2 regions of the Paenibacillus sp. CF095 genome follow, and region 1 is predicted to be linked to the other one. Evidence: riboswitches for the same ligand, from Rfam matches in the RefSeq annotation. Region 1 holds a riboswitch; the other holds the start of a gene.
What was found. A riboswitch is a leader RNA that binds a small molecule or an ion and turns the genes downstream of it on or off. The one in region 1 is predicted to bind thiamine pyrophosphate.
Positions count from the first base shown of each region.

Region 2: linked by a shared signal. The riboswitch ahead of thiC (phosphomethylpyrimidine synthase ThiC) and the one ahead of BLS69_RS19310 (ABC transporter ATP-binding protein) in region 1 are both predicted to bind thiamine pyrophosphate.

Region 1 covers NZ_FMZN01000001.1:4,380,105-4,383,889, reverse strand. Annotated here, with positions in the region: gene BLS69_RS19315 (ABC transporter permease) at 1-415, opposite strand, end outside; gene BLS69_RS19310 (ABC transporter ATP-binding protein) at 405-1,169, opposite strand; TPP riboswitch at 1,440-1,543, opposite strand; gene BLS69_RS19305 (radical SAM/SPASM domain-containing protein) at 1,726-2,601, shown strand; gene BLS69_RS19300 (pectate lyase) at 2,951-3,619, shown strand.
Region 2 covers NZ_FMZN01000009.1:56,093-59,877, forward strand. Annotated here, with positions in the region: gene BLS69_RS30230 (alpha/beta hydrolase) at 1-150, opposite strand, end outside; gene BLS69_RS30235 (IclR family transcriptional regulator) at 510-1,253, shown strand; TPP riboswitch at 1,404-1,517, shown strand; gene thiC (phosphomethylpyrimidine synthase ThiC) at 1,938-3,722, shown strand.

The sequences.
Region 1 (3,785 bases):
TCCACAACGTGTAACCAAACCACAGGATAAATACGGGGGACAGGGCAATCAGCGGTATGGTCTGACTGATCACGATGAAGGGATACAAGGCCTTTTCAATCGATCGGTTCATATGCATGCCTGTCGCTAGCGTAATTCCGGTCACTATGGATAATCCAAAACCTACGGCAACCTCCATAAAGGTTGCAGGCAGATGGATGGTCAACAGCAGATGACGATGCTCGACCAGTGAGCCTATGATGGCCGTGGGTGCAGGAATGATGAAGGAGGGCACCCATTCCATACGCACAATCACTTCCCAGATCGCCAGTGATAAGAACATGAGCATAATAAACAAACCATATTGGGAAAACGACCTCGAGAGCCACTTTGAACACCACGTCCAAACGCTAACCTCAGCTCTATCAATTTGCATGCAATTGTTCCTCCAGTTGTTGCCTCATCTGCACGAGAGCCAGTTCGTAGATCATGTCCGAATGCCTTGGGCGTGGTAAGGGAACCGTCATCTCCCGCAACTGCTGGCCTTGCCCCCCTGGAGTTAACAGAATGATACGGTCACTTAACAGCAGGGCTTCTTCGATGTCATGTGTAATGAACAGCACGGTTTGGCCAAAGCCCTCCCACAGCTCCAATAACCAGCGATGCATTTGTCGTTTGGTTAAGGCGTCGAGTGCACCGAAGGGTTCATCCAGCAACATGAGCTGCCCGCCTGTAAGCAAGGTACGCAGCAATGCCACCCGCTGCCGCATGCCGCCGGATAACTCATCTGGATAGGCCTGCTCATAACCGGACAAGCCGAACCTTGCCAATCCTGCGATGATATCGGCTCGTAGTTTGTCCTTGTCCTGTCGGCCTGGTGCCAGCTCGGCAGGCAGCATGCAGTTCTCCATGACGGTACGCCAGGATAACAGCAGGTCTTTCTGCGGCATATAGGCGACTCGTCCGAGCCGTTGTCCTTGCGGTACATCAGCAATATCGATGGTGCCGACGGTAGGCTCATGCAAGCCTGCGAGCAGCTTGAAAAGCGTGCTTTTACCTGATCCGCTTGAGCCGATGAGCGAGACAAATTCCCCTTGTTGAACCTGAAGCGACACATTGGAGAGTACGGGGGAATCCATTTTTTCCGGAAAAGCGAAGCTTATGTTGTGAATGGTTACATGGTTGGTCATCTGATCCTCACCCCCTTGATATCAGACTGCTGGAATAACAACGGCATCTTGTGCTTTGCAGAAGTAACATAAGAAAAACGTCTATCGACGTACTTTTCGAGAAGACAGACCGCGTTTAGCTGAAGTGGTTTTTACGATATCGATTGATTCAGCTTCGCTGAAAACTTATAAATCTACATAAAAAAGACCCACCCATTTCCGGAGAAATGAGTGGGTCTGTAAGTTAAATTCGCAATTTATCTTCACATACATTGAGAAAATTCCGCTTACTAAAAGGCCGCTCCACTTCCCTCCGCTGGTATGATCCAGATCAGGTTCAAAGGGTCCGAATAAGTCATATTCGTCTCAGCCGCAAGGCTCCCCTAGTGCAAAAGTTCAAGATATGCAGTTGTGTGTTCAGCATATATCACTTGAACATGAACTGTAAAGAGGCAGCATGATAACTGAACAATTTACCTCGGCTCAGGAACCCGATATAATAAGGATGGCCCGTATTGGCCGGATCACAAAATGCAGGTGGGATTGTTCTCCCTCCTAGGCAGAATGGGGACCCGAGTTGAAAACGTTCAAAAAAGTATATATTGAGATCACGAGTATCTGCAATCTGGCTTGCAGCTTCTGTCCGCAGACACAGCGTGCCAAAGGATTCATTGACCCTGAAGTCTTCAACAATATACTGGAACAAGTTAAACCACACACCAATCATATTTATCTACATGTCAAAGGCGAACCCTTGTTGCATCCCAAAATAGATCTGTTACTCGATTCCGCACATGAGAAGGGACTCAAGGTGAACATTACAACGAATGGTACACTGCTGCCCAAGACTCAGCATAAATTGCTTGGCAAACCGGCGCTGCGACAGATGAATTTCTCCCTGCACAGCTTCGATGGGCATGAAGGTTCAACCGACCGTGACGGATACCTGCGTCATATTTTGTCCTTTGTACACGAGGCCGTTAAGCACAATGTCATCATTTCATTCCGACTGTGGAATCTGACGCAGGATAACTTCACAAATGCTCAGATGAATCGAAATCGGGAGACCCTTGAAGTATTGGAACGTGAGTTCAATCTGGACTTCTGCATTGAGGAAAAAGTAGTTCCAGGCAGCGGGGTCAAAATTGCCCCGAATGTATACCTGAATCAGGACCATGAGTTCCAGTGGCCAAGTCTGGATGCACCTGAAGATGACGGCAAAGGCTTCTGCCATGCATTGCGTGGTCAGGCAGCTGTGCTTGTGGATGGAACGGTGGTTCCATGCTGTCTCGATGGCGAGGGTGTAATTAACCTGGGTAATGTGCACGAGAAGTCATTCTCGGAGATTATTGAGGGTGAGCGAGCGAACAATCTGGTATATGGCTTCTCCAGGCGGGAAGCTGTGGAAGAGTTGTGTCGAAAGTGCGGTTATCGTCAGAGATTCGGAGCCTGATATCTTATATCAGCAAGCCAGAAGACATTCAAGATCACACATTTGGAGATAAATGTTGTGGTCTTTCTTTGTTATCGGGGATTAAAGTTAGGGATACAAACGTTACAAATGAGCATACCTGAGGTTGATATCAGCATATTGCTTGAGGGACCTGGTATGCAAAAAATGCCGATATGACAGGGATTGTGCGATGTCATGATATATCTGATCTAATGATTATTCTAGTTACCTTCCTTATTTGGTAGGATTAGGTTGTGAGTTGGGCAGAGGTGCACCTCTGGCGAACTTCCAGTACAAGCCCAGACTTGTACACTACCAAAAAACGAGAGAATAAGGGAGGAATTAAGTTATGAAAAAAATATTGACGTTGTTGCTGTCCGCTGGTTTGGTTGCTTCTATATTTGGTGCCGTTCCGGCTGCGGCTGCACCTACCGTTGTAAATTCAACCATTGTGGTTCCAAAGGGCACGACCTATGACGGCCAAGGTAAAACATTTGTAGCCAATCCTTCCACACTGGGCGACGGATCTCAAGCTGAGGGTCAGAAACCAGTCTTCCGCCTGGAGGCAGGGGCCACACTCAAAAATGTAAATATTGGATCACCTGCTGCCGATGGTGTTCACTGTTATGGTAGCTGTAATATTTCGAATGTAGTCTGGGAGGACGTGGGCGAGGATGCTCTGACATTGAAGTCCGCCGGAACGGTTAACATTACCGGTGGGGCAGCGTACAAGGCCTATGATAAAGTGTTCCAGATGAATGCAGCTGGAACAATTAACATCAAAAACTTCCGTGCGGATGATATTGGCAAACTGGTTCGCCAAAATGGTGGAACTTCCTTTGCAGTTAACATGACGCTGGATAACTCCAACATTTCCAATGTGAAAGATTCGATTATGCGTACAGACAGCAGTACATCACAAGGCAAAATTACGAATACCCGTTATTCCAAAGTACCAACGTTGTTCAAGGGGTTTGCTTCAGGAAAAACGAGCCAGTCTGGGAACACGCAATATTAGACAGGAGATTGGATCCCTGGAGTTGGTAAAAGTTTAAGCTTTGCTTGTAACTCGAAGTTAAAATATAACGCCAAAAAGAGCGTCCCAAGGTCATTGCCACAATGACTTTGAGTGCGCTCTTTGTAATGCAGATGTCATAGTATAGTTTTGCTGAGTGATGTTTTAT
Region 2 (3,785 bases), on a different contig from region 1:
TGCGATAAAACAAAACAGTAGAAAAAATACAACGGAGAGCAGCAACGCTACGATAATATGTTTGAACCGAATCAGCCTCGGTGATAGGGAAGAGGGCAGATCGGACACTTTTGTATGCAGCGGGGCTTCGCTCTGGGATGTTGGATACATGAATGCCCCTCCTTTGAAGTTCAGTTGAAGATAACAACGACATGAAAAGAGAATTGCGTCGATTTCAGAGCCTGCTTCAGAGCGATATCTTAATGTAATATATCTTTATCGTATGTTCCAGTATAGTCAAAGTCAATTGATTGAGGGCATTTGTTACGCAATTGTTATATAGTTCTTAAGATATATGGGTAACATTACCTTAGTGTGTAAATTACAGGGGATTAAGTCTTATAAAAAGGAAAAATTTACAGGTTGGCCTATTTTGATTTTGGCTCTTTTTGGTTTACAGATGAGACCGTTTCTCATATAATTTATGTAACCAAGTTTCATGTGATGAAACATGAGGAGGGCATTATGCCATGGAAGATCGCAAGTTAACCGTCCGGGCTGTGGAACGGGCGCTGGATATATTATTATGTTTTACCACACGCAGTGATCTGGGACTCACCGAAATTGCCAGCCAGATCGGCTTGCACAAAAGTACAGTGCACCGTTTGATGGCTACGCTGGAGGATCGAGGGTTCGTGATCCGTGATGCAGCAACAGAGAAGTACCGACTTGGCATCCGAATCTGGGAACTGTCGGCTCATATGTCCCGCAGTGATGATCCCGCTATTCTGCTGCTGCCTGCGATGGAGCGACTGAGAGATCGATTGGGGGAGACCGTGAGTCTGTACCTGCGTGATGGGAGTGAACGGATACGGATTCAGGCTGTGCAAAGTGATCAGGCGATTCGCCGAGTCGCCCCCGTTGGTGTTAGACTCCCGCTGTCTGTGGGCGCTTCCAGCAAAGTTTTGATGGCGTTTGCCACGGACGAGGATCGTGAAGAACTGATGAACGGCCCGGAATGGCCGGTGTTTATTGATCCCGCGGTGTATTTGGCGCAAATGGGAGATATCCGGGATAACGGATATGCGACGAGTTATGAGGAACGTGAGCCGGGAGCTGCCGCGGTATCTGTACCGATTATGGATCGCAGAGGCAATATTGCAGCTGCGCTCTCGGTCTCAGGGCCTGTCAGTCGACTCTCGCAGGAGACATTGCATGAATACGCACCTGTATTGAAGGATGCTGCTACGCAGATGGGGCTCATGTTATCCTGATGTTTATGTAAGTTTTTTTCTCCAATGGAGTTTGATCATTTGGAATATAAAGGTTGTTTTTATGTTCCGGTTGCGCTACTCTGTAATGGACGGCCCTACGGGGCCAGCTTCATTGAATATGAACGGCGGCTTATGTAAGCCGCAACTTACTAACGTTACTGGGGGAGTCCGAATTGTCCGGACTGAGACGGAATCGCTTGAGATTCCGGACCCTTTGCACCTGATCTGGATCATACCAGCGTAGGGAAGTAATCGGCGATATGACCTCAACCACCTCATGATGTGACCCTTGTAGTCTCCGTTAAGGAGCTGATTGAAGGTGCATTATTGGTGATGGACATAAAAGTCGGTTCCTTCGGGGACCGGCTTTTTTATATACAGTGAACGGGCGATATAGCGCGTACTCCATTGACTTCTTTTTTCAATAACCTGCGAAAGTGGGCTTGTATGATGAGAGAGAAGTCACCATAGATTCATGATCTGTGGCAGCCTCCGTCTGTTGTTAACTGTACATGAAAAGTGTCTCCCCTGGTCTGGCGTAGGATCGCTCTTTCTTCTCTGCATTGCGCATGATTTGGGACAGGTACGTAAGTAAGCTAATGACGATACCAACCAAACAAGCGACGAACACTGAGGAGGAGACAAGCGAACATGAGTACAGGAAATCAAACGGGACAACAAGCGATGGAGCAGGAACATAACGGTCAGCAGGTGGAAAAAGAAACAGGAGCGGCCGGACGGATTCAGCCCTTTCCGGGCAGCCGCAAAGTCTACATTCAGGGCTCACGGCCCGACATTGCTGTACCTGAGCGTGAGATAGCCCTTCATGACACGAATACTCCCCAAGGGGTGGAGCATAACGAACCGCTACGTGTCTACGATACGAGCGGGCCGATGACCGATCCCGGATTTCATGCCGATATCCGTGCAGGTCTACCAGCCCTGCGTACCCGCTGGATCACAGAGCGTGGCGATGTTGAAGCTTATCAGGGTCGTACGGTTAAACCGGAGGATAACGGACTAAAGCCCGGAGGGAAGAGAGCTGGAGCCGAAGAGTACCCTGGATTGCGTGGCAAACCGCTGCGAGCACAGACAGGACGCTGTGTGACTCAGATGCATTATGCGAGGCAGGGAGTCATTACGGCAGAGATGGAGTTTGCCGCCATTCGTGAGGGCGTAGAACCGGAATTTGTAAGGCAGGAGCTGGCGAGTGGACGTGCGATTCTGCCATCCAACATCAATCACCCGGAGAGTGAACCGATGTTAATCGGTCGTCATTTTCACGTGAAGATCAATGCCAACATAGGTAACTCTGCCGTATCTTCCTCCATCGAGGAAGAGGTGGAGAAGATGACCTGGGCGGTACGTTGGGGATCGGATACGGTGATGGATCTGTCCACAGGCAAAAACATTCATACCACCCGGGAATGGATCATCCGTAATTCACCTGTGCCGATTGGTACGGTGCCGCTGTATCAAGCGCTGGAGAAGGTGAATGGCGAAGCGGAAGCGCTGACCTGGGAGTTGTACCGTGATACGCTCATTGAGCAGGCAGAGCAGGGAGTGGACTACTTTACGATCCACGCAGGTGTACTGCTGCGTTATATTCCCATGACCGCCAAGCGGATGACAGGCATTGTGTCTCGCGGTGGGTCCATTATGGCAGCATGGTGCCTTGCGCATCATCAGGAGAATTTTTTGTACACCCATTTTGAAGAAATCTGCGAGATTATGAAAAGGTATGATGTGGCGTTTTCGTTGGGAGATGGACTTCGTCCAGGCAGTATCTACGATGCCAATGACGAAGCTCAGATGGCGGAACTGGCTACGCTCGGGGAACTGACGCAGATCGCATGGAAGCATGATGTGCAGGTGATGATCGAAGGGCCGGGTCACGTGCCGATGCATAAGATCAAAGAGAATGTGGACTTGCAGATGGAGATATGTAAAGAGGCACCGTTCTATACGCTGGGGCCGCTGACGACCGACATTGCTCCGGGATACGACCACATCACATCCGCCATTGGTGCGGCCATGATTGGCTGGTTCGGCACGTCCATGCTCTGTTATGTTACACCAAAAGAACATTTGGGCCTGCCCAACAAGGATGATGTGCGGGAAGGGGTCATCGCCTACAAGATTGCAGCCCACGCCGCCGATCTGGCAAAAGGCCATCCACGTGCTCAACGCCGGGATGATGCATTGTCCAAGGCGCGCTTCGAATTCCGCTGGCGTGACCAGTTTAACCTGTCACTGGACCCTGAACGTGCGCTGTCCTACCATGATGAGACGCTGCCAGCAGAAGGGGCCAAAGAAGCTCATTTCTGCTCCATGTGCGGACCGAAGTTCTGTAGCATGCGCATCACGCAGGACATTCGTGCCTTTGCCGCGGATAAAGGATTGTCCGAGAATGAGGCTGTAGCAGCGGGCATGCAGGAAAAGGCCGAGGAATATCGGACACGTTCCTAAGGGAGTCAGGTGATAAAGGTTTTTTGTAGCTTTAAATTATAAATACGGATTAATGTTTGGACA